DNA from 3 places in the Echinimonas agarilytica genome. Region 2 is predicted to be linked to each of the others. Evidence: predicted binding sites of a transcription regulator. Region 2 holds the regulator's gene; each other region holds the start of a gene.
The links. The regulator NrdR, encoded in region 2, represses ribonucleotide reductase genes. The targets are predictions, from matches to a motif close to AAACACNANATNTNGTGTTT.

Region 1 (7,203 bases), on a different contig from region 2:
CAAGGCTATTTTGCAAGCTTACCTTGACCAGGGCGTGAAACGCATCGTGGTTTCTGCGCCAGTAAAACAGCCGGGTGTTGCCAATATTGTAATGGGCGTAAATGATGGCATTTATCAGCCTGACGAGCACCCGATCGTTACCGCAGCAAGCTGTACCACGAACTGTTTAGCACCAGTGATTAAGGTGATCAAAGAGCAGTTTGGTATTGAGCGTTGCATGATGACGACCATTCATGACTTAACCAATACCCAAACCATTTTAGATGCGCCGCATAAAGACTTACGTCGCGCGCGCGCATGTGGCATGTCGTTAATTCCAACGTCTACAGGTTCAGCCACAGCGATTGTAGAGATCTTTCCAGAACTCAAAGGCAAAATTAATGGTCATGCAGTGCGTGTTCCATTGGCCAATGCTTCGTTAACCGACATGGTGTTTGAGCTGAGCCAAGAAACCACAGTTGAAGCGGTAAATGCGGCGATTGAAGCGGCCTCAGAGAACGAAATGAAGGGCATTTTGGGCTACGAAGAAAAGCCTCTGGTGTCGATCGACTACAAGGGCGATCAGCGCTCAACAGTGGTGGATGCGCAAAGTACTATGATGCTCGAATCTCGCATGCTCAAGATTTACGCTTGGTATGACAATGAAATGGGCTATGCCACTCGGACCAGTGAACTGGTGCTTAAAGTTGGGCAATCGGACCAGTAAGCCTATCTGATAGTGGATGAGGGGAGAGCAATGAACAGTAACTTAAAGCAATATGCGCTGGTGACCTTTAACTACTGGAACTTCACCCTGACTGACGGTGCATTGCGCATGTTGGTGGTGCTGTATTTTCATCAGTTAGGATACTCGGCTTTTAGTATTGCCATGCTGTTCTTGTTCTATGAAGTGTTTGGTGTAGTGACCAACTTAGTCGGGGGCTGGTTAGGTGCCCGCTTAGGCTTGAATACCACCATGAACATAGGTTTAGCTTTGCAAATAGCGGCTTTAGTTGCCTTGGCCATGCCGTCTGCATGGTTGACCATTCCCTATGTGATGGCTGCGCAAGCCTTGTCGGGTATTGCAAAAGACTTGAATAAAATGAGCGCCAAAAGCAGCATTAAAATGTTGGTGAAAGGCGATCAGCAAAGCGCTCTCTACCGCTGGATTGCGATACTTACTGGCTCTAAAAATGCGCTGAAAGGCGTGGGCTTTTTTGTCGGGGGGCTGTTGTTAGCAGCGATTGGTTTCTCGGCATCGATGTGGCTGATGGCTGGTGTATTAAGTCTGGTGCTGATATTGAGCTTACTGGTGTTAAAACGCGACTTAGGCAAAGCCAAAAGCAAACCTAAGTTCAAAGACATTTTCTCTAAAAGTCGCAGTGTGAATGTGCTTTCAGCCGCCCGCATGTTTCTGTTTGGCGCGCGCGATGTATGGTTTGTGGTGGCCTTGCCGGTGTATTTGAGTGCTGTCTTTCATTGGCACCATACCCAAGTGGCTGGCTTTTTGGCATGTTGGGTAATTGGTTACGGAATTGTACAGGGGTTTGCCCCCGCCATTACACGCAGTAAAACGAGTCATCCCGACGGTGCAACAGCGCTATGGTGGGCCTCTGCTCTTGCCGTTGTGACTGCCGCTGTTGCGATTGCCGTGAGCGCGCAGTGGTATCCTCAGTTCAGTATTGTGATTGGACTTTTGGTGTTTGGTGCCGTGTTTGCGGTGAACTCATCGTTACATTCATACTTAATTGTAAGTTTTGCCAAAGAAGACGGCGTGTCATTAGACGTGGGATTCTATTACATGGCCAATGCCATGGGACGTTTAATTGGAACTGTGTTGTCTGGCGCTGTGTATCAGTTTGCTGGGCTTACCGCATGCTTGTGGGTGTCTGTGGTGTTCTTGGTGCTGACGTCGTGTATCTCGGTTGCCTTACCGCGCTACACCGAAGTTAACAATGCATAAGCATGCCACGCTAAAGCCACGCCCATCAGCAAAAACAATACACCACTCAGGCGGTGTACAAGCTGCACATTCATTTGCCGTAGCACCGACCGCCCCAGCCAAACTGCCACACCCGTGGTCGTGCTCAGCGCCAAGGTTGATGCTGCCCAAACCACCACGGCAGAATATTGTGTACTTAGCGCTGCTACGCTGAGTTGAGTTTTGTCGCCCAATTCAGCCAACGCAATCACACTGAAGGCAGAAAAGAACACACGTTTGCCTACTTTTATCTCACCGCAATCTTGTGCGACCGCAGACTCAAGCAGTGCTTGAAGACCAAACACGGCAAACAATACGGCAGCAGCTAACACAGCCCATTCCGGGGCTATCAGATGACTGATAGAGCCGCCTACCAATACCGCCAACCCATTGAGCATTGCAAATGCAGCCACTGCACCGGAGAATACCGCTTTGGCTGAACGTCTTGCGGCCAACGTCATGCACACCAATTGGCTCTTATCGCCAAGTTCAGCCAAGGCAATTAAGCTAAAGGTGAACAAGCCTGCTTGAAGCTCCATTAAATCGTTCCGCGTCAACAAAACTGTGATTCTAGCAAAACTCAGCGCAACCAACTCGAATGAAATCAATTACACTTAAAACATACTTCCAACATTGAATACGCTCTATGCAAATCACTGATCGCGCAGTTGAAGACAAAACCATGCCATTGTTTCGCCTTGGCTTTCGTCCACTATTTTTGTTTGGCACCGTCTATGCGGGGTGGGCCATGGTGCGTTGGATCTTGGTATTGAGCGGTGTTCTGCCGTGGGAGTACGCGGTGCCTGTGACTGCATGGCATAGCCATGAAATGCTATTTGGTTTTGGCATGGCCATAGTTGTGGGATTTTTGACCACTGCGGTTCAAAATTGGACTGGCCACCGAGGCATTAATGGCACTCCATTGATGGGGCTTTTTGCGCTTTGGGTGGTGGCTCGAATCACCGCAAACTTTGCACCAGCCACATTGCTGCAAGTTCTTGCAGATGCGGGCTTTATGCTGGTGGCAATTGGCGTAATGGCGCGTCAGGTGCTGCTCGTGCGTAATTATAAAAATTTGGTGTTTGTGCCGGTATTGTCAATCTTCTTGGTATTACATTTAGCGCAAAGTTGGGCCATGAATCATGATGTGATGTTGGCGCGCGCGCTTGGCTTCACGACCATTTGGTGTTTCACCTTATTGATTAGTTTACTTGGTGCGCGAGTCATCCCGTTTTTTATTGAAAGACGCTTGAGCGATACATTACAAAGAGATTCTGTGCCTTGGATTGTGTTGGCTCAGTTCCCGCTATTTCTATTGGCGCTGTGCGCATTGTTCAGTGCGCCTGAGCTATGGGTGCAGATCGTAGCAGCGATGGCATTTTTAATTCATGCACGGCGAGCGTTCATTTGGTACCGCAATGGCATTTGGCAAGAACCATTATTGTGGTCACTGTATTTGAGTTATTTATGCTTGCCCATGGCGCTTGCTCTATTAGCCGTCAGTGGGATCAACCAATACAGCCCCGTCATGCATTTGCTCAGTGTGGGCCTCATCGGCGGCATGATTATGGCAATGATGTGTCGGGTGAGTTTGGGCCATACCGGGCGTCCGCTGAAGTCACATCCGTTGGCTTGGGTGTCAATGGCGTCGATATTGTTGGCGGCTGTTTCACGGGTGGTCATTCCTTGGTTTTTCCCAATATGGACGGTAGGTGCTTATCACCTTGCGGCCACCTTGTGGTTATTGAGTATTGTGACTTTCTTAATGGTTTATACTCGTTACTTTTTGCAACCCAGAGTTGACGGTCAAATTGGCTAATTAGACGTAGATCACAGCTTTTAAATGATCGTTCAATGTACTGATCTAGATCAATCCATTGTCTGACTAATAGAAGCGAATTTTCTACATCTTGTGTATCTTTACCCTCATTAGTCCATATGTAGTGTTTTTTTGTGAGAGGGTTTAAAAGTGAAACCAGTGGTGATCAAGCGTGACGGCTGCCGTGTTCCGTACGACAGTCAGCGTATCAGGGAAGCTGTGATCCGAGCCAGTATTGCTGGCAATTACAAAGACAATGCCTATGCTGATTCAGTGGCATTAACCGTGACGGCTCACTTCGAACATTACGAAGAAGTGGATATTGCTGAGATCCAATCGGCGGTTGAAAATGAGTTAATGCAAGGCCCATACAAGGGGCTTGCTCGCGCATATATTGAATATCGACATGACCGCGATATGATCCGCGAGCAGAAAAGTCGTTTAAGTTCAGATATTCAAGGCTTGGTGGAGCAGAGTAATTCGGACTTACTCAATGAGAATGCCAATAAAGACAGCAAAATTATTCCAACACAGCGTGACTTGTTAGCGGGAATTGTGGCGAAGCACTATGCCTTGCAATACATGCTGCCCAAGGAAATTTCACGCGCTCATCAAAGTGGCGACATTCACTACCACGATTTAGATTACGCCCCATTTTTTCCAATGTTCAATTGTATGCTGATTGACCTCAATGGCATGCTCACCAATGGCTTTAAAATGGGTAATGCGGAAATTGAAACACCGCGATCTATTGCCACAGCAACCGCAGTGACCGCACAAATCATTGCGCAGGTTGCCAGCCATATCTATGGCGGTACGACCATTAATCGTATTGATGAAGTGTTAGAACCTTACGTCAGAGCGAGTTACAAAAAGCATCTCGAAGTGGCGCAAAAATGGGACATTCCTGATGTTGAAGCATATGCCCGATCGTGCACTGATAAAGAGTGTTATGACGCCTTTCAGTCGCTTGAATATGAAGTGAATACGCTTCATACCGCCAACGGTCAAACACCCTTTGTGACCTTTGGCTTTGGGCTTGGAACATCATGGGAAGCGAAGTTAATTCAGCAATCCATTTTGAAGAATCGTATTGAAGGTTTGGGCAAGAATCGTCGTACAGCGGTATTTCCTAAGCTAGTGTTTGCCATTAAAGAAGGTTTGAATCGCAAAGCCGAAGATCCTAATTACGACATCAAACAACTGGCATTAGAGTGCGCATCTAAGCGCATGTACCCAGATATTTTGAACTACGACAAAGTGGTTGAAGTAACAGGGTCTTTTAAAACCCCAATGGGCTGCCGAAGCTTTTTGTCAGATTATGAAGAGAATGGTGAATTGATTCACGAAGGGCGTAATAACCTTGGTGTGGTTAGCCTCAACTTGCCACGCATTGCATTGCAAGCCAAAGGCGATGAACGTGCGTTTTATGCATTGTTAGATAAACGGTTGGAGCTGGCGCGACGCGCTCTCGATACCCGTATCGATCGTCTTAAAAATGTGAAAGCCAAGGTTGCTTCCATCTTATACATGGAAGGAGCTTGCGGTGTTCGCCTCAAAGCAGATGACAGCGTGGCCGAAATATTCCGGCGCGGCCGAGCATCCATATCATTGGGCTACATTGGTGTGCATGAAACAATGAACGCACTGTATTGCGACGATGATCATGTATACGACACGCCAGAACTACAGAAAAAAGCCATTGCCATCGTGCAATATTTGCGAGATGCAGTTGACCGTTGGAAGGATGAAACGGGCTACGGCTTTAGTTTGTACAGCACGCCTAGCGAAAACTTATGCAGCCGTTTTTGTAAGATTGATGCCAAAGAATTTGGTGTTGTTAAAGGTGTAACTGACAAAGGTTACTACACCAACAGCTTCCATTTGGATGTTGAGAAAAAGGTTAATCCGTTCGACAAAATCGAATTTGAGATGTGCTACCCCGATATCGCCAACGGTGGTTTCATTTGTTACGGCGAGTACCCCAACATTCAACATAATGTAGAAGCGCTCGAAGATGTTTGGGATTTCAGTTATGAGCGCGTGCCGTACTACGGCACAAACACGCCCATCGATGAGTGTTATTCATGTGGATTTACTGGTGAGTTCGATTGCACTAGCAAGGGGTTTAGCTGTCCTTCGTGTGGTAATTCTGAACCCGAAACCGTATCGGTCACGCGCCGTGTGTGTGGCTATCTAGGTAGCCCCGATGCCAGACCTTTCAATGCCGGCAAACAAGAAGAAGTGATTCGTCGAGTGAAACACTTAAAACCCGCGTAAGTATCATGAATTACAGTCAATATTATCCAGTCGATGTGGTAAACGGGCCCGGTACCCGTGCCACCTTGTTTGTGTCGGGTTGTGAGCACCAATGTAAGGGGTGCTATAACAAGTCAACATGGTCTTGCGATGCCGGACATGAGTTTGATGAGGGAATGGTCAAGCGCATCATTGCTGATTTAAACGACACACGAGTCCGCCGCAGAGGACTGTCTTTGAGCGGAGGCGACCCGTTGCATCCGAACAATGTTGACGCCATTTTATCACTTGTTAAAACGGTTAGAGAGCACTGCTCTGGTAAAGATATTTGGCTTTGGTCAGGGTATGAGGTGGCGCAACTGAATGACAAACAGCGCCAAGTCGTTCGTGAAGTTGATGTGATTATTGATGGGCAATATCGCCGCCAACAGTCGGACCCTTCGCTAAAGTGGCGCGGCAGTAGCAACCAGATTATTTATCATTCACGTTGTGGAGATATGCGCCAAGCCGTTGACTTAATGACCTAATCTATCGCTTTTTCATGACCTGCATAAGGAGTCCTTTCGTGCTTTTATTGCAGGTGTAAACATTTTACCCCTCGCACGTCCCGTTCTTTATCGCGACCGAAATCTCAACCGCCCCCCACTAAATTCACCTGGAATTTAAAAGTATGAGGGGATTAACATAACTCAACTCGAATTGTTGACAATTAACATTGCAGGGTAATAGGTTAAGCCACTACATTTTCGATATTTTGATGACTCATTTCTTACTGTGGTTAGTATCTGAAGAATGAGTCGTCACGAGTCCTTTCAGCACATCAACGTGAGCGAGACCACCTTGTGCCACACATAAAATTCAACCCCCAATTACTATTAACCTGTTCAGCTTTACTGTTCATGGGGTGCCAAGAAGCATCAAAAACAGACCCCGCGCCAGATGCAGCCATCGATGTAAACCTCGCCGCTCAGCCGCTTGAAACTTTGTTTGGTTTTGAAAATGATACCGCTCCCTCTGCGATTCAATTGAATAACGCCAAAGCCTCAATGACCACTGAAGCTTCATCCGTGACGCAAGGCAAACAGGCCCTCCGAATACAATTTTCTTCCAAATCACATGAACACAATGCAGTAGCCATTGTTCCGGAAACCCCGTTCGATTGGAG
Region 2 (7,203 bases):
TTCGGCATACACTTCATCGAGCCGCGCCATAGCTTTTTTTACGTCACCGAGGGCTTCTTCAACGGCCTCGCGCACCGTTTGTTCTTCATTTAACTTAGGTTCTTGCGGTAGGTAGCCCACTTTGATGTCGGCCATAGGGCGTGCTTCGCCCTCATAATCTTGATCCACGCCGGCCATAATGCGTAGTAATGTTGACTTACCCGCACCATTGAGGCCGAGTACGCCAATTTTGGCGCCAGGGAAAAAGCTCAATGAGATGTTTTTAAGAATCTCGCGCTTTGGTGGAACAATTTTCCCCACGCGATTCATGGTATAGACAAATTGGGACATAGGATCAGTTTCGTTCTTAAGTCGGAATTTGGCGCTGATTGTAGCGCAAATTGAGATGTTTTTGGTCGCTGAGGTCAGGTTAAGTTCCAATGCATTATTTGGGACTTAGTATATTCCTAAATATTGCCGCGAAATGATGAACAAAAGGTAGGCAAAAAGGGCGTCTTGAGGGTAGAATGTGCGCCCTAAATTATAGAATCCGTTGGAGCTTTAGCCACAGATTGAGCTAAGGCTGATATTGAATTGGGAGAGACCATGTTAGAGCGCAATATGAACATTGCTGATTTTGATCCTGAGTTGTGGGAATCCATGCAGCAGGAAGTGAAGCGTCAAGAAGACCACATTGAGCTGATTGCTTCTGAAAACTATTGTAGCCCACGCGTACTAGAAGCACAGGGCTCCCAACTCACCAACAAGTATGCCGAAGGTTATCCGGGCAAGCGTTACTATGGTGGTTGTGAATACGTGGACGTGTCTGAGCAACTGGCTATCGACCGCGCTAAGCAATTATTCGGTGCTGACTACGCGAACGTGCAACCACATTCTGGTTCACAAGCAAACTCTGCGGTATTCCAAGCATTGTTGCAAGGTGGCGATAAAGTATTGGGCATGAGCTTGGCACATGGTGGTCACTTAACTCATGGCTCACACGTGAGCTTCTCTGGCAAATTATACGATGCGGTTCAGTACGGCATCGACGAAAACGGTGTGATTGACTACAACGAAATCGAAGCGTTGGCTGTTGAGCACAAGCCTAAAATGATTATCGCTGGTTTCTCAGCATATTCAGGCATTTTAGACTGGTCTAAATTCCGTGAAATCGCAGACAAAGTGGGCGCCTACCTATTTGTTGATATGGCACACGTTGCAGGTTTGATTGCTGCTGGTTTGTATCCAAATCCACTGCCGCACGCTCACGTTGTAACAACAACAACTCACAAAACATTGGCTGGCCCTCGCGGCGGTTTGATTTTGTCTGCAGCGAAAGATGAAGACATTTACAAGAAATTAAACAGCGCAGTATTCCCTGGTGGTCAAGGTGGTCCTTTGTGTCATGTGATTGCAGCAAAAGCAGTGGCATTTAAAGAAGCGTTACAACCTGAATTCAAAACTTACCAAGCACAAGTATTGGAAAATGCAAAAGCGATGGCGAGTGTTTTCATGGAGCGCGGGTACGACATCGTTTCTGGTGGTACAGACAACCATCTATTCTTGGTTGACCTGATTTCTAAGAATATGACAGGTAAAGACGCGGATGCAGCATTGGGGCGCGCCAACATAACAGTGAACAAAAACTCGGTTCCAAACGACCCGCGTTCACCGTTTGTAACCAGTGGTTTGCGTATTGGTACGCCAGCAATTACACGTCGTGGCTTTAAAGCTGATGAATCTCGCTTACTGGCGGGTTGGATGTGTGACGTATTAGACAACATTGAAGATGAAGCGGTAGAAGCCGAAGTTCGCAACAAAGTTGTGGAGATTTGCGCTAAACTCCCGGTTTACGCTTAATGATAAAGGCCGGCGTAAGCCGGCTTTTTTTTTGAGACGAATAAAGACAGTGATTCATTTAAGGAGTTGTTATGCATTGCCCCTTTTGCAATCAGGATGATACGAAGGTGATCGACTCCCGGCTGGTTTCAAGTGGTTTTCAAGTTCGCCGCCGCCGAGAATGTACCGCGTGCCACGAGCGTTTCACAACGTTCGAGAGTGCCGAACTTGTGATGCCTCGATTGGTGAAACGAGATGGCTCTCGTGAACCCTTCAATGAAGATAAATTGCGCTCAGGCATTCAACGTGCCTTAGAAAAACGCCCAGTGAGCACAGAGCAAACTGAACAAATGATTAGTTCAATCATGTCTAACCTTCGCGCGACTGGTGAGCGAGAGGTGGGCAGTGAAATGGTTGGATATTGGGTGATGGAAGCGCTCAAAGACGCCGACAAAGTTGCATACATTCGTTTTGCATCTGTGTATTTCTCATTTGAAGACTTAGATGACTTCGCTCAAGCGATTGCGAAATTGGAAAAATAACAGATGGCGGCATCAGAAATAGATCATCATTGGATGACCCGAGCGATTCAACTTGCCCGTAAAGGTTGGTACACCACAACCCCGAACCCAAGAGTGGGTTGCGTGATTGTAGGCCCTCAAGGCGTTTTATCTGAAGGCGCGCATTTGAAAGCAGGCTTGGGCCATGCTGAGGCGAATGCCATTGCCGATGCAAAGCAATCTCTTGAAGGCGCAACTGCCTACGTTACTTTAGAGCCATGTTCGCACACGGGTAAAACTGGCCCATGCTCTGATGCTCTCATCGCAGCAAAAGTGAAGCGTGTGGTGGTGGGGATGACTGACCCTAATCCGCTTGTCGCAGGCCAGGGTATTCAGCGTTTAGAAAATGCAGGCATTGAGGTCGAAGTGGGAGTGTTAGCCGAACAATGTGAAGAGCTAAACCCTGGCTTTTTGAAGCGAATGAAAACCGATTTTCCTCGTGTGACGGTGAAAATGGCATCGTCGCTCGATGGCAAAACAGCGCTGGCGAATGGCAAAAGTAAATGGATTACTTCATCGCAAGCACGCTCTGATGTGCAGCGTTTTAGAGCTGAAAGTTGCGCAGTGCTGTCCAGTGCCGAAACCGTGCTTTCAGACAATGCTCGCTTAACCGTTCGTCAAGAGCAGTTACCGGCAACCATGAAGCAATACGGCAAATCATCACTGCGCCAGCCCGATCGTATTATTTTGGATGGCCGCTGCCGTTTAACGGGTGAAGAACCCCTATTTGAACAGCTCGATAGCTTGGTCATTGTTCGCCCCGAAGGCCAACCAGCACCTCGCCCAGATGTTCGTTTGTTATCTTTACCGTACACTCGGCACAGATTTGACTTACCGCGTTTGGTGGCCGAGTTAGGGGCTCGACAATATAATGAGCTTTGGGTTGAAGCTGGCCCAGCCTTGTCAGGCGCATTTGTCGCTGCGGGACTCGTTGACCGTTTAGTGGTGTACATTGCGCCTAAGTTAATGGGGCATCACAGTAAAGATTTACTGGCGTTGCCGATGATGAACGAAATGAATCAAGTGATACAAATGCAGTGGGAGTCAGTGACAAACATTGGTCCTGATGTTCGCTTGATTGCTGAATTTAAATAAGACGTAAATTAACGTGTTTACTGGAATAATCGAATCCGTAGGAAATGTTGCGAAAGCTCGTAAGCAGGGCAGTGACATGATGTTGTCGATCAATGTTGGCAAGATGGACATGTCAGACGTGAAACTTGGCGATAGCATTGCCGTGAATGGTGTTTGCCTAACCGTCACAGGCTTTGATTCAAGCCAATTCAGTGCCGATGTTTCTGTGGAATCATTGGCCCGCACGAGCCTTGCAGATTTGCAAATGGGCACGCGTGTGAATTTAGAAAAAGCAGTCACACCTACCACACGCCTAGGTGGCCATATGGTCAGCGGTCATGTGGATGGTTTAGCCACGATAGTGTCAGTGGAGCAAGACGGGCGCGCATGGCAATACTGGTTGCAAACGCCGCCAGAGTTAAGCCGTTATATTGCTGAGAAAGGCTCGGTCACGATTGACGGTATTAGTTTGACCGTGAACGCTGTGGAACGAGATCAGTTTCGACTGACTATCATTCCTCACACGCGGGACGAAACCACACTGAAAGATTTGAATGTTGGCGATCACGTCAATTTAGAAGTTGATTTGGTGGCTCGTTATCTAGAACGGTTAATGACGTTCGGAGGCGCAAACGCGCAAAGCTCTCAGGGTGACAGGGTCAGTATGGAGCTTTTAGCTCGCAGTGGCTTTTTGAAATAACAATAATCAATAAAAACAACACACAACTAACAGTCTAGAGGTCCATGTATGAGTTTTGCAAAGGCATCTGAAATCATCGAAGCCATTCGTAATCGCGAAATGGTGATTTTAGTGGATGACGAAGACCGCGAGAATGAGGGTGACCTTATTATGGCGGCAGAGGCAATTACGCCAGAAGCAATTAACTTTATGGCGACCTATGGACGCGGATTGATTTGCTTGACTCTGACTCAGAGTCGATGCGAGCAATTGAACTTACCTTTGATGGTTGACAGTAACACCGCTCAATTTTCGACCAACTTCACCGTATCTATTGAAGCGGCTGAAGGGGTGACAACGGGGATTTCCGCTGCTGACCGTGCGCGCACTGTTCAAGCTGCAGTGGCTCCGGATGCGGTGGCGGCAGACTTGGTACAACCGGGTCATATCTTCCCTGTGATGGCGCAAGAAGGCGGCGTATTAACGCGCGCAGGGCACACTGAAGCAGGGTGTGATTTAGCTCGCTTAGGCGGGTTTGACCCATCGGCTGTGATCGTCGAAATTTTAAATGACGATGGCACCATGGCTCGCCGCGACGACCTGCTAAAATTTGCCGAAAAGCACGGTGTTAAAATTGGCACCATTGCAGACTTAATCGAGTATCGCAGTTTCAATGAAACCACCATTGAACGCGTGGCTCATTGTAAACTCCCGACCGAATTCGGCGATTTTGAGCTTCACACATTCCGTGACACCATCGACAACCAACTACACTATGCCATGCAAATGGGTGAGGTTGAGCCAGAACAGCCAACGATGGTTCGAGTGCATCTGCAGAACTTGTTTAATGATGTACTTCATACCGAGCGAGCGGCTGACCGAAGCTGGAATTTGCCCCGCGCTTTAGGACGTATTGCGTCTGAAGGTGGTGTGTTGGTGGTGTTAGGACGCGAAGAGACTAATGACGAGATTCTCGCCAAGCTCAAGAACTTTGAGCTTGAAGATCGCGGAGAGCGTCCACCTGCGGCTAAGTGGCAAGGGACTTCACGTCGCGTGGGCGTTGGCAGTCAAATACTGGCGCAATTAGGCGTTCGTCAAATGCGACTGCTAAGCTCACAGAAGCGTTATCATGCGTTGTCTGGATTTGGCTTGGAAGTGGTCGAGTACATTTCTGATTAAGCCGTTTTAGCAAATCGCTAGAAAGGTATATAACTGCCCGTATGCGGCGCGGATGTGCTATTATCCCGCCGATTATGTGCGTGGTGCACAAAACTGATGAGTTAGTGAGTTCAAAGATGAAGGTAATTGAAGGCGCCGTTGCTGCCCCAGATGCTAAAGTCACGATTGTTGTCAGTCGTTTCAACAGCTTTTTAGTCGAAAGTTTGGTCGAAGGTGCAGTGGATACACTGAAACGTTTTGGCCAAGTCAAAGATGACAATATTACGATTGTCCGTGTTCCTGGAGCCTATGAGCTCCCTGTTGCTGCGCAACGCGTTGCGAAAAAAGGCGGCACTGATGCAATTATTGCGTTGGGCGCTGTGATTCGTGGCGGTACACCTCACTTTGAATTTGTTGCAGGTGAGAGCAATAAAGGTTTGGCGCATGTTGCAATGGAATACGATATTCCTGTTGCGTTTGGTGTGCTCACAACCGACACCATTGAACAAGCAATTGAACGCGCAGGCACTAAAGCGGGCAATAAAGGCGGCGAAGCTGCTCTCGGCGCGCTAGAAATGATTAATGTTTTAGCCGAAATTGGCTAATTTGAGGTAAGTAAGTTGAATCCTAAAGCACGCCGTAAGGCACGCGAAATGGCACTACAGGCCATTTATAGTTGGCAAATCAGTGGCGATTCAATGGCTGATATTGAACTGCACTTTTTAACTGATCAAGACACTGCAGGTTGTGATCTCGAATACTTCCGAGAGTTGATTTCAGGTGTTGCCAGCCAAGTGAAAAGCCTTGATGCTCGTTTAGCTGCCCTTACTTCTCGTCCGCTGGACGAAGTTGATCAAATCGACAAAGCCATCTTGCGCTTGTCGGCCTTTGAGTTGACTGCCCGACAGACACCTTATCGTGTTGTGATCAATGAAGCTGTCGAGCTGGCAAAAGTATTTGCTCAAGATGACAGCCACAAGTTCGTCAACGGCGTACTTGATAAAATGGCTCCTCGCAGCTAATTTTCTCAGGAGTATAAGCCGTGAACGAGTTTGATCTCATACGGCAGTATTTTGAGACCCCTTCTGTGAATCGCGCTGATGTCCCTTTGGGCATCGGTGACGATTGTGCCCTCGTGCAACCCAAACCCGGTTTTCAACTTGCTATCACGACCGACACCATGGTCGATGGCATTCACTTTGATTCGCGTTTAAGCCCTGCAGATATTGGTCACAAATTACTGGCTGTTAATCTATCAGATTTAGCTGCAATGGGCGCAGAGCCTTGCTGGATTTCGTTAGCGACCACATTACCTGAAGTCAATGAACATTGGTTGGCAGGCTTTTCTGAGGGCTTATTTGCACTGGCGCGTGAGTTTGATGTGAGCCTTATTGGTGGGGATGTGACGCGCGGTGCTTTAACGTTAAGCATTACTGCGCAAGGGCAAGTTGCGGCTGGTAAAGCATTGACTCGAAGTGGCGCGAATGTTGGCGACTTAATTTATGTCTCTGGTCACTTAGGTGATGCTGCGCTGGCACTGAATCATAGCCAGATCACTCAATTGCCAAAAGACCAGCAACAGCAGCTCGAACAACGCCTGTTCAGGCCCTCACCGCGTGTATCTCTGGGGCAAGCCCTTGTTGGCTATGCGACTGCGTGTATTGATTTGTCGGATGGACTATCGGTTGATTTAGGGCACTTGCTGAAGCGTTCGGGAAAAGGCGCTTCGTTAATGTTAGATCAGGTTCCTACCTCCAGCATTGCACGCAACTTATTGGGGCACGAGCAAGCTGCAAAATTAGCCTTCAGTGGCGGCGATGATTATGAACTTTGTTTCACCGTACCGGCCCATCATCAAGAGGCTATTGAGACGATATCTACCGATGCAGAAACGCCCGTCACCCTCATCGGCCA
Region 3 (7,203 bases), on a different contig from region 2:
TATCTGATGTAGGGACACAGCAACAAGGTAAGATTTCACCTTGTCGAAAGAACGCAATAGGTTGCGTTGAGTATTTTACGCTGCCGTCCAATATTGAGGTTCTACAAGAGCCGCAAAAACCAGCACGGCATTCGTAATGCACATCAACACCGTGCTCTTCGAGCGCTTGGAGCAGAGAGTCATGCTGACTCGCGTCAAATTTAAAGGCTTGTTGGCCTTGAACGAATACCCAAGGCGCTTGGTTATCTTGCTCTTTGCTCACAAGGTGAATTCAGACAAGTCGTCTGCGTTGACCTCATTATCGATTTGACCCACGAGATATGAGCTCACTTCAACTTCTTGTGGAGCAACTTGAACCGCATCCGAAGACAACCAAGTGTTAATCCAAGGAATCGGGTTTTCTGTATTTTCAAATATTTTAGGTAAGCCAATCGCTTGCATGCGCGTGTTGGTAATATATTCAACGTATTGCCCAAGAATCGATTCGTTCAAACCAATCATTGAGCCGTCTTTGAACAAGTAACTGGCCCACGCTTTTTCTTGCTCTGCCGCTGCGCGAAATATTTCGATGGACTCTTGATGGCATTCAATCGCAATTTCTGCCATTTCAGGATCATCTTCGCCCGTTGCTAGAATGTTGATCATATGTTGAGTGGAGGTCAGGTGTAATGCCTCGTCTCGAGCGATTAAACGAATGATCTTGGCGTTGCCTTCCATCAGCTCACGTTCTGCAAAGGCAAAACTGCAAGCAAAGCTGACGTAAAATCGAATCGCTTCAAGTACGTTGACAGACATCAGGCATAAATACAATTTACGCTTAATTTCACGCAAGGACACTGTGACTTCGCCATTTGGAGTTTGGTGCGTGCCTTCGCCATATTCTTGGTACTGGCGGTTGGCGTCAATCAACTCATCGTAATAAAAGCTAATGCCTTCGGCGCGTTTCAAAATTTCGTCGTTAAGAATAATGTCATCAAACACGACCGACGGATCTTTCATCACGTTGCGAATAATGTGCGTGTAACTGCGGCTGTGAATCGTCTCGCTGAATGCCCATGTTTCGATCCAGGTTTCTAATTCTGGGATAGAAACCAATGGCAATAATGCAACATTTGGGGAGCGACCTTGAATGGAGTCCAGCAGTGTTTGGTACTTGAGGTTGCTCAAGAAAATGTGTTGCTCATGAGCAGGCATATTGTTGAAGTCAATGCGGTCTTTGCTCACATCCACTTCTTCAGGACGCCAGAAAAAGCTCAATTGCTTTTCAATCAGCTGTTCAAAAATAGGGTACTTCTGCTGGTCGTAACGAGAAACGTTCACAGGATTACCAAAGAACATTGGTTCTGTTAATGCGTTGTTTTGCTCTCTGCTAAACGTGGTGTACTTCATCGCACAAAAACTCTCAATCAATTAGGGAAAAATAAGGCGGCTAATGAAGCCGCCCGTATCATTAAATTTTACAAGCGCCGCCCGCACAGTCATCTTCAGGCTCTTGAGAATCGTCGGCTCCGTCTCGCGTGTTGTGGTAGTAAAGCGTTTTTACGCCCAATTTATACGCGGTCAGCAAGTCTTTCAGTAACTGCTTCATTGGCACTTTTGAATCTGCATATTTTGCAGGATCGTAGTTGGTATTCGCCGATATAGTTTGGTCTACGAACTTTTGCATGATTCCGACCAATTGCAAATAACCATCATTGTCTGGCATTTGCCACAATAGCTCGTAGTTACCTTTAAGGTTCTCAAAATCAGGCACAACTTGACGCAGAATCCCGTCTTTACTTTGCTTCACACTCACGTGAGCACGAGGCGGCTCAATGCCATTGGTCGCATTGGAGATTTGAGAGCTGGTTTCTGACGGCATAAGCGCACTCAATGTTGAGTTGCGAAGCCCATGCTCTACGATGTTAGTGCGTAATGCATCCCAATCCAACTTAAGAGATTCTTGACACACTGCGTCCAAATCTTTCTTATACGAATCGATGGGCAAAATACCCTGAGAATAGGTTGTTTCGTTGAACTTTGGACATGCGCCTTGTTCTTTCGCCAACACATTACTGGCTTTGAGCAAGTAATACTGAATCGCTTCAAATGTTTGGTGCGTTAAGTTATTGGCGCTGCCATCACTGTATTTTACGCCATTTTTGGCCAAGTAATACGCGTAGTTAATGACGCCTATGCCGAGCGTACGTCGACCCATTGTGGCGTTTAACGCGGCTTTTACTGGGTAATCTTGGTAGTCCAATAAGCTATCGAGTGCGCGAACGGCTAATTCAGCAAGACCCTCGAGCTCATCGAGAGATTTGATGGCTCCGAGGTTAAATGCCGACAAGGTACACAACGCAATTTCACCGTTTTCGTCGTCGAAGCTTTGCAATGGCTTGGTCGGCAAAGCGATTTCCAGACACAAATTTGATTGGCGCACAGGAGCAACATCAGGAATGAACGGACTATGCGTGTTGCAGTGGTCAACATTTTGCAAGTAAATACGACCCGTATTGGCTCGTTCTTGAGCAAAAAGGCTGAATACTTCAATGGCTTTTAGAGTCTTTTTACGAATACTCTCATCTTGCTCATATTTGACATAGAGCTGTTCAAAACGTTCTTGGTTTTCGAAGAATGCGTCATATAAGCCGGGAACATCTGATGGGCTAAACAAGGTGATGTTGCCACCTTGAATTAAGCGCTGATACATCAAGCGGTTCATTTGCACGCCATAATCGAGATGACGCACTCGGTTTTCTTCAACACCACGGTTGTTCTTCAAGACCAACAAGTCTTCGACTTCTAAATGCCAAAGTGGGTAGAAAAGGGTTGCCGCGCCACCGCGAACACCACCTTGCGAGCAGCATTTAACCGCTGTTTGGAAATGTTTGAAGAACGGAATACATCCAGTGTGGAAGGCTTCTCCTCCGCGAATTGGACTACCTACAGCGCGTAAACGCCCAGCATTAATGCCAATGCCAGCGCGTTGCGATACGTATTTGACGATGGCGCTCGATGTTGCGTTAATCGAATCCAAGCTATCGCCACATTCAATCAGAACACATGAACTGAATTGGCGTGTTGGTGTGCGAACACCCGCCATGATCGGCGTTGGCAAAGAAATACGGAATGTTGAAATTGCGTCATAGAAGCGGCGAACATAACCTAATCGTGTATTTTTGGGGTATTGAGCGAATAAACACGCCGCCACCAAAATATACAGAAATTGCGGGCTTTCGAAGATTTGCTTGGTGACGCGGTCTTGCACCAAATATTTGCCTTCGAGCTGTTTTACCGCGGCATAGCTAAATGTGAGATCGCGTTGATGGTCGATAAACATCGCCATCTCTTCGTATTCGTCTTGAGAGTAATCTTCGAGTAAGTGCGCATCGTAACGGCCGCTATCACACATGGCTTTTACATGGTCATATAGGGCTGGTGGCTCATATTGGCCATAGGCTTGTTTGCGCAGATGGAATATCGCTAAGCGTGCTGCAAGGTACTGATAATCTGGAACGTCCGTTGATATCAAATCAGCGGCGGCCTTAATCATGGTCTCATGAATATCTGAAGTGGTAATGCCTTCATAAAATTGGATTTGAGATTTTAGTTCGACCTGAGATACGGATACTTTTTCGAGTCCATCCGCTGCCCATGTGACCACTCTATGAATTTTTTCTAAATCGAGAGGTTCTTTATCACCATCGCGTTTGGTGACTAAAAGTTGGGTGTCCATGAATGACTATCAGCCTCTTGTTGTGCGCGTCAGACTACTGAATAAAAGTTGAGCACATCTAGTGTTGTTGTTGTTTCGAAACACAACATAGTGTGCCTGAAGACGATTTGCAATCCCTATTTAAGCCCAATTTTGGGGCGTTAAAAGGGTGCGATAGGGCTTGAATTTCTGAAAAGCTCCACGCATCAAGGGGTAGCGGCAATTGATACTGCTTAACAAAAATGACAGCGGTATGTCATTTTTTTTAAGCAGTGCACAAAAAGTAGACTTTGCTTTAAAGGCCCTTGTAAACGTACATATTTACTAGTGAATACTTTACAACCAGTCAAGCACTTCGAGTGGATGTTCTATGGCGCCATTTCCGTTCCATTGGTGAGGAGTATCGAATTCTGATATGTAACCCCACATTGCCACCAACGTCGTCATTCCGACTCGGTTACCCGCCAGCATATCGCGTTCTGCGTCACCCACATAAACAATCTCTTCGGGTACAATACCAACTTGCTCTGAAGCCAGAAGCATGGGCTTGGGATCAGGCTTGGCTACTCCGCAGGTATCGCCACTGATATTTGTTCGGCTTGTTTGCAGCTCAGTGAAGTGCGGCAGTAACGAGTCAGTTAGAAAACCGGGTTTATTTGTCACAATGCCCCATGGGGTGCCTTGCTCGTCGAGTTTAGCAAGCAATTCAGGCATGCCGGGATACAACTGGGAGCTGCTGGCAATATCATTGGCGTAGTGGTTGAGAAGGTTGGTTCTAAGCATTTGAGGCTCATACCGCTCGAAACGATCTTTTAACGCATATTTGAGTAACCCAAATGCGCCATGTGAAGCGTAATGATGCACCTTTGGATCGGTGCATTCAGGTTCACCAATGTCGGCTAAGGTGCGATTAAGTGCTGCCACTAAATCGGGCGCTGTGTCCATGACAGTGCCATCGAGGTCAAATAATACGGCTTTAGGCATTGGAGACGTTCTCTGGTTTGTAACAGGCCACGATGTAGTTCACGTCAACATCATTGCCAATAGAAAATGAGTCTTTGATTGGGTTGTACCGAAAGCCTTTCATTTGTTTGGGCTGCAAGGCTTTCTCATCGGTATATTGCAGTAGTTCAGACGGCTTCAAGAACTTGTCGTAATCATGGGTGCCTTTGGGGAGCCATTTTAGAATGTTCTCGGCGGCAACAATGGCCAGCATTCGGCTTTTAAATGTGCGATTCAAGGTTGATAAGATAAGCCATCCGCCGGGCTTTAATAAATCAGCGCACGCATGAATCACGGAAGCTGGATCGGGCACATGCTCAATCATCTCCATACACGTCACTACGTCAAATGATTCTGCTTGATTCGCAACTAATTTTTCAGCAGTGACCTGTTGATAGTCGATGTTTAGCTTTGATTCTAATGCATGAAGTTTTGCGACTTGAATGGATGCTTCAGCCATATCAATGGCAGTCACATTTGCGCCTGCCATTGCCATAGATTCTGCGAGTAAGCCGCCACCGCAGCCTATATCGGCAACTTGCTTACCCGCAAGGCCTCCTACATTGTGTTGAATGAAGTCGGTACGTAATGGATTTATTTGATGCAATGGGCGCGACTGCCCTTGAGGATCCCACCAAGTGGCTGCAAGTGCTTCAAATTTTGCGATTTCATCTAAGTCTACGTTGCTCAATTTCGGGTTCCCATCATAATTTTGAAGATATTATACCTATACTGGCAGTTGATAGTATTCAGATTCGTATTAGACTGTTGGCTAACTTAAAAACATTTAACTCACATTAACATTGATTGATAGCACGGGTACATGGATGAACTCAGAGACAGTTTTGTTGGCGCGCAATCGTACATTTGAGCGCTTAGCATGGGGCCTCGTAGCTGCACTAGCTATGATTGGTTCGTGGTGTGTTGTGGGTTACAAGGTTGAGTCAAACTTTGACACCTCAAAGCTTGCTGAACAGATGAAATTGTCTTCTGCTGATTCTGCGCGATTTGTATATTTGCTGAATGAGGCTCGCGAGCAAGCGGCCGAAATTAGGCAACGATACCCCTCTCAAGCGTCCATTAAGATCGACGCACTCAAAGTAAAACTCAAGCAGGACTTTTCACAATTTATGACGGATAAGCAGATCGCCAAATTTGAGCAGCATTGCTACGAGATGAAATTGAAAAAAGCCACCATCATGCTCTGAATCTAGTGTGACTGCACGACACCGAAAGTAGATGAACGAACTTCATGTTTGTAACATCAAATTATCATGTTTTTGCGATAGGTTTCCCTTATTTGAATTTTCAACGAGAGCGTATATGCGTTTATTTGTTATTTTTTACTTCGCCATAAGTGCATCTTTAGCATGGGCATATGATGGTTCCAAGAGCGCTTACATTGAGCATTCCAAGCAGTTTTACGCTAAAGCACCAATGCCAGAACAACTAGAAACGGTGTTGCTCAATGGGGTTGATGTTCGAATTGCCACGTTTAGAACCCCAACGGGTCAAAAACGTGGAGACGCTTTATTTTTAAGTGGCCGAACCGAGTTTATCGAAAAGAACATTCCAGCGTATAAGGCATTGTTGGCACGAGGCTTTGATGTGTATACCTTTGATTGGCGAGGGCAGGGACTGTCTCAACGTGAAACCGACACCAGTGAAAAAGGCTATATCGATTCTTATGAGACATACGTGTCTGATTTAGAGTCGTTTGTTAGCAACTATTTACCGGCCAAAGTCGCAGGCCAAACTCGCGTGATGGTTGCTCACTCTATGGGCGGTCAGATCTCCGCTCGTTATCTTATAGAACACCCCAAGCAATTTGATTACGCCGCTTTTAGCTCACCTATGATGGGTTTAGCGGATAACACATGGACCAATAATACGGCATTGAGTGCGATGTCGATGATTGGCAAAGGCGCAGAATGCGTTCCAGGGCGAGAAGCTGTTTGGGCAAGTTATCTTGACTCAGACGCCTGCGACATGGTGCTCAGTCAGACATTTGAAGCACCAGCGAATACACAACAAAGTCAAAATTACTCGAGTGATTTATCTCACTTAGCATCAGCAGACTGCTGGACCCTTCAAAATATGAAAGCATCACCCACACATCATGTGGGGTTGGGGTGCCCAACAGTCGATTGGGTAAAATCATCATTTGAATCCATTGATAGCACCGCAGAGCAAGCTGCTCGAATAGAAACGCCGACGTTAATCGTGGGGAGTGAAAACGATCAGGTGGTCGACTTTTCAAGTACTCAACAAGTGTGTAACGACATGAAAGATTGTTGTTTAATCAATATCCCACAGGCAGCTCATGAGATATTGATTGAACGAGAAGGTATCCAACAGCAATTTTGGCAAGCGTTCGACGCCTTACTTGAAACGAAAAACGCTCGCAAAATGTGTCCTTAATGTTGCTTGTCTTGTTCTGGCTCATCTGCAGCCATTTTAGGCAGCACTTTGTTTAACACCAGATAACCGCCAATAGCAGCAAG

Region 1: the regulator NrdR is predicted to act here: its motif matches at 3,890-3,909, upstream of nrdD (anaerobic ribonucleoside-triphosphate reductase).
Region 3: the regulator NrdR is predicted to act here: its motif matches at 3,797-3,816, upstream of nrdA (class 1a ribonucleoside-diphosphate reductase subunit alpha).

The regions. Positions count from the first base shown of each region.
Region 1 is NZ_JAMQGP010000001.1:368,506-375,708, forward strand. It holds gene NAF29_RS01565 (ArsJ-associated glyceraldehyde-3-phosphate dehydrogenase) at 1-706, shown strand, start outside; gene arsJ (organoarsenical effux MFS transporter ArsJ) at 737-1,942, shown strand; gene NAF29_RS01575 (TMEM165/GDT1 family protein) at 1,918-2,499, opposite strand; gene NAF29_RS01580 (NnrS family protein) at 2,607-3,779, shown strand; gene nrdD (anaerobic ribonucleoside-triphosphate reductase) at 3,930-6,059, shown strand; gene nrdG (anaerobic ribonucleoside-triphosphate reductase-activating protein) at 6,065-6,565, shown strand; gene NAF29_RS01595 (agarase) at 6,881-7,203, shown strand, end outside.
Region 2 is NZ_JAMQGP010000006.1:233,712-240,914, forward strand. It holds gene ettA (energy-dependent translational throttle protein EttA) at 1-330, opposite strand, end outside; gene glyA (serine hydroxymethyltransferase) at 586-1,839, shown strand; gene nrdR (transcriptional regulator NrdR) at 1,911-2,360, shown strand; gene ribD (bifunctional diaminohydroxyphosphoribosylaminopyrimidine deaminase/5-amino-6-(5-phosphoribosylamino)uracil reductase RibD) at 2,364-3,473, shown strand; gene NAF29_RS12790 (riboflavin synthase) at 3,487-4,152, shown strand; gene ribBA (bifunctional 3,4-dihydroxy-2-butanone-4-phosphate synthase/GTP cyclohydrolase II) at 4,201-5,310, shown strand; gene ribH (6,7-dimethyl-8-ribityllumazine synthase) at 5,427-5,894, shown strand; gene nusB (transcription antitermination factor NusB) at 5,910-6,311, shown strand; gene thiL (thiamine-phosphate kinase) at 6,332-7,203, shown strand, end outside.
Region 3 is NZ_JAMQGP010000007.1:278,767-285,969, reverse strand. It holds gene yfaE (class I ribonucleotide reductase maintenance protein YfaE) at 1-262, opposite strand, end outside; gene nrdB (class Ia ribonucleoside-diphosphate reductase subunit beta) at 259-1,389, opposite strand; gene nrdA (class 1a ribonucleoside-diphosphate reductase subunit alpha) at 1,451-3,718, opposite strand; gene NAF29_RS14375 (HAD family hydrolase) at 4,034-4,681, opposite strand; gene ubiG (bifunctional 2-polyprenyl-6-hydroxyphenol methylase/3-demethylubiquinol 3-O-methyltransferase UbiG) at 4,674-5,390, opposite strand; gene NAF29_RS14365 (hypothetical protein) at 5,527-5,907, shown strand; gene NAF29_RS14360 (alpha/beta fold hydrolase) at 6,023-7,120, shown strand; gene nhaA (Na+/H+ antiporter NhaA) at 7,117-7,203, opposite strand, start outside.